DNA from 2 places in the Calderihabitans maritimus genome. Region 1 is predicted to be linked to the other one. Evidence: riboswitches for the same ligand, from Rfam matches in the RefSeq annotation. Region 1 holds a riboswitch; the other holds the start of a gene.
What was found. A riboswitch is a leader RNA that binds a small molecule or an ion and turns the genes downstream of it on or off. The one in region 1 is predicted to bind cobalamin.
Positions count from the first base shown of each region.

Region 2: linked by a shared signal. The riboswitch ahead of KKC1_RS07385 (DUF2162 domain-containing protein) and the one ahead of thiC (phosphomethylpyrimidine synthase ThiC) in region 1 are both predicted to bind cobalamin.

Region 1 is NZ_BDGJ01000010.1:9,846-12,047, forward strand. Features, by position in the region: gene KKC1_RS01655 (NAD(P)H-dependent flavin oxidoreductase) at 1-102, opposite strand, end outside; gene KKC1_RS01665 (LysM peptidoglycan-binding domain-containing protein) at 321-662, opposite strand; cobalamin riboswitch at 837-1,041, shown strand; gene thiC (phosphomethylpyrimidine synthase ThiC) at 1,115-2,202, shown strand, end outside.
Region 2 is NZ_BDGJ01000084.1:11,018-13,219, forward strand. Features, by position in the region: gene KKC1_RS07380 (MotA/TolQ/ExbB proton channel family protein) at 1-325, opposite strand, end outside; gene KKC1_RS07385 (DUF2162 domain-containing protein) at 291-1,028, opposite strand; cobalamin riboswitch at 1,191-1,384, opposite strand; gene KKC1_RS07390 (FmdE family protein) at 1,831-2,202, opposite strand, start outside.

The DNA of each region.
Region 1 (2,202 bases):
TGCACCGGCCAGTGAAGCAGTGGAAACAAGTACGGCCATACCGCCTTGAATAATGGGGAATTTTGGAATCAAATTACCAATACGCAATTTAGGTAATTTCAACTATCTACCCTCCCAACTAGAAGTCTTGGTTTAATGAACAGGTCAAGCAATTAATTTCTTGTAAAAAAGCCCATTCTTTGAGGTTTTATAAACTTCAACAAAAGAAGCCATTAATCCTTTATTATGTTTATTAATTTTTTTGTTTTTTATAATTTGGGTGCAAACCTGATAATTACTGGAACTGGGAGGTGCCAAATCCTTACTCGGCCTTTTCAATTTTATCCTGGCAAACAAATCTGCTGGCCGATTTGTAGCCGGTCAGGATCGATGCCTGGATTAAGCTCTATTAACCGCTGCACGGTGGTACCTACCTGCTGCGCGATACTCTGCAGGGTGTCACCGGCACTGACTACCCAGTATATTCCTGAAGGGCACGGTGGTGAACCAGGAATACATATTAACTGTCCGATCCTTAAATTTCTGGGATCAAGACCTGGATTCAATCGCAATATGGCTTCAACCGTGCTGTTGATCTGCCGTGCTATTTTATACAGAGTGTCCCCATGCCGAATCTTCCAGTATCGTCCGCTAGGACAAGGCGGCCGTTGATTATTTACCACAGTTACACCTCCTGCCTAGTTTACCTATATCCATGCTATGCGTTTTAAACGTTAAATGCCAGTATATCGCCTGCAAAATAATATCTGACTAAATATTTCAAAAATTAAATAAAAAATCTGCAATTTTGGGAGGATTTTTTAAATATATATAGAATATAAAATCCGAACAAAATCATAAGGTTTGAGGCAGCAGGTGCCCCTGAGGGGGAGAATAGGGAAGTCCGGGTAGAATCATGTCTACATGATTCTATAAACGGCGCGGTCCCGCCACTGTAGTCGGGAGAGTTTCCTCGGGTTACCACTGGGGTATTACCCTGGGAAGGTGAGAGGAAAACAATGACCCGTGAGCCAGGAGACCTGCCTGTTTGCCGACAGCCGCTTGAGGATGATGGTAAAGTCCTCAACCTTCGGGTTGAGGACTATTTTTTTTAAAAACCAAAGGAGGGATGTTAATGTCGCTATTAATGAGTGCCCGGAAGGGGATAGTCACGCCTGAAATGGAACAGGTTGCCGACCAGGAAGGGGTGAGTGCGGAAATTATAGGACAGGGAGTTGCCGAGGGTAAAATTGTTATACTCCGTAATCTTCAGCGCCCTAATGTTGTTCCGGTAGGGATAGGTAACGGGTTGCGTACTAAGGTAAGTGCAAGCGTAGGCCTTTACGGAAATCAAGCTGATATTGGGGTTGAAGTCAAAAAAATTAAGGCGGCTGTTGAAGCGGGAACCGATGCCATTATGGAGTTGAGCGTAAGCGGGGACATTGATGCCATGCGCAGGGAGGCCCTTGCTACAACTTCGACGCCGGTAGGAACTCTCCCACTATATCAGGCCATGGCCGAAGCAAGTGTAAAATATGGTTCCTCTACCGAGATGAAAGTTGAAGAACTCTTCGAAGTTATTGAGCGCCAAGCTGCCGATGGGGTTGATTTTTTGGCCCTTCACTGTGGTACTACCATGAGCGTGGTGGAACGGGCCCGAAAGGACGGTAGAATTGATCCTCTGGTAAGTTACGGAGGTTCCCATCTCATAGGGTGGATGTTGCATAATCAGAGAGAAAACCCGCTTTATGAGCACTACGACAGGGTGCTCGAGATTGCCCGCAAGTACGATGTTACGGTTAGCCTTGCCGATGGGATGAGGCCGGGGTGTCTTGCAGATTCTCTGGACGGCCCCCAGGTGGAGGAATTGGTGATCTTGGGAGAACTCGTGAGACGGGCTAGAGAAGCAGGTGTTCAGATAATGGTCAAAGGGCCGGGCCATGTACCTCTCAACCAGCTGAAGGCAACGATCACTTTGCAAAAAAGTCTTTGTAAGGGGGCTCCGTACTTTGTTTTCGGTCCCGTTGTAACCGACATAGCTGCTGGTTACGACCATATAAGCGCTGCCATTGGGGGTGCGATAAGTGCCTGGGCAGGAGCTGAGTTTCTATGCTACGTAACACCAGCCGAACATCTTGGCCTTCCCGATATAAACCAGGTGCGAGAGGGGGTGATCGCTGCTCGTATTGCCGCCCATGCTGCGGATCTGGCTAGAGGACTACC
Region 2 (2,202 bases), on a different contig from region 1:
GCTTTTCCGCCAGTACCCGCCGCACTATTTCCCCCCGGTAAGATTCAGCCAAAAAGGCAGTCATCACCGGTTTAAAAGCCGCAGGAACCGCTCCAGTCTCTATCAATTCCTGCCAGTTGGGGTTTTGCGGCAGCGTGGCGATAAACTCAGTAATAGGTTTAATTCTTTCTCTCCTGCGCTGCTGGAATTCGGCCACCAGACCACCCAGGTGGAACAAGGCCTGGATTAATAAGATGATCAACCCTAAAATGCAGGGAAGCAATAAGCTTTGCGCAATTATATGTAGTATTTTACCCAGATATTCTGAACCGGGAAGTATCACCACTTGTCCTCACCTCTTTGATTACTTTCTTCTGGCTTAAATAGCCCCAAAAAATGATTACTGTCAAGCCGGCAGCTACCAGGGCCAGGTGAAAGGGCGATTCCACCGTAATGGGTCTAAAATCCGTTTTCATGGACTTGACTATGTTAGGAATAGTCAAAGCAAACAGCAAAGTTATTGACCCTAATAAGAACAGGATGCGGTTAAAAATGCGATGGGGGTCATAGCCGGTTAAGCGGATTATTTGTCGCACCCCCATACCGGTGGCCAACACCAGCATTCCAAATAATATAGCCGTGTTTCTTCCTAAAACAGAAACGGTGATGCCCGCCGCCGGCGCCATTATGATTATCCACAAGACCAGGGCCAGCATGCAAAAAGGGCACGGTAATAACCCAACCCCATATGTTCGCCACGAAATCGTTTTCTTCTGGTCAAAACCGGTAAAACCCGGCTGCTGTATCGACAGGTAGATAAGGATCACGGCCATGGCCAATCCCCCCAGAAATGTATATCTCTCTATCAGGTGGGCCAGTACCGGCCCGTGGTCGGTAAAAAGCGCCGTTAGGGTATAAAGCCCTATGCCCAGACCGGCTGAAAAAAGAGAAAGAAATGATGCTGGTAGCCCCGAACTGCCAAGAATCAAACCCGTTTTAAGGCCTAACAGTATTACGGCAGCCACCAGTCCTCCATAAACCAAACCCACGTAACTTCACCTCCCTGTCGGTATTCTCAAGCAACGCCAGCATTGCCGGTATGACAGGGTTCGCGGAGATAATATATATTAATCAAAAAACTCTGCCCCGATGGAGCAGAGTTTTCCTGCAAGTGTGATCTAAGGATACCACCTCCCTATCCATCGTAGGTCAACGGTGTGTCGGTACGAGCAGGTTTCCTGGCTCAAGATCATAGCTCCCTCACCCCTTCCCAGGGTGGCTTTAGACCCCAGTGGGATTACGTGAGTTCGCTCCCTTTCACAGTGGCGGGACCGCGTCAGATTCACACTGACTTCCCTTGCGTTCTACTTTTTCAAGTAGAACTACCCGTACCCGCAATATTCAGTTTTAAAGCATTATATCAAAATATTACCATTACGTCCAGGCAAAAACTTAGTTGCGAAAATTTGGTTGCAGGCCTTCTGAGTGAGTTCCTGTATACCTTTTTCAAGTTCGTAAAAGTCGTGGCATTCATTAATTAATTTGATTAGGCCAGAAACAAAAAGAAGGACTGCCCCCACTTGTGGCGAATATTTAACATGAAACCTCAACTCCTTTCGATTTGTTTTTAGGGGTTTTTTGGGGTGAGGTCTCTCTTCTTTTCTAGGGGACTATTCCCCTTCCGTTACCTACTAAAATTTTATACGGCCAAAACCTGTTCTGATATATTTATGTTGTTTCCCTAGCCGGAAGCCTTGCCCCATGCTGGGGAAAATTCATCCCAGAGCATATTTATCAATAAAATACTGCATCATTCAAGAGTGTCGAAAATCGCACCGTCCCTTACTATTACTATTTAAATTTTACGCTAACGTATTCTTCAAAGCATTCCAGGCACACTGTTTTCCCATCCTGCCTCCTTGCCCGGGGCTCCATGAAATACTCCCCGCATTTCTCACATCTAATTGAATCAAAAATACGTGCCTTCCGAAGGGTGTTTATTTTTACACTGTTAACCGTGCATATTTCTTCAACGGGCCCTTTCAATAATTGCTCAATCATCTTGTCTTGAATCCGTTTAAATTGTTGGTTTTCTTCCTCAGTGGCTGCACCTTTAAATACCTTTTCCCTGATTTTCTTGCTTTCATCATCGAACTGTAAGGGTTTAAATACTACCCTATATCCTTGACCATTACTCCTTTTGGCAAGAGTAAAGGCCTGCTT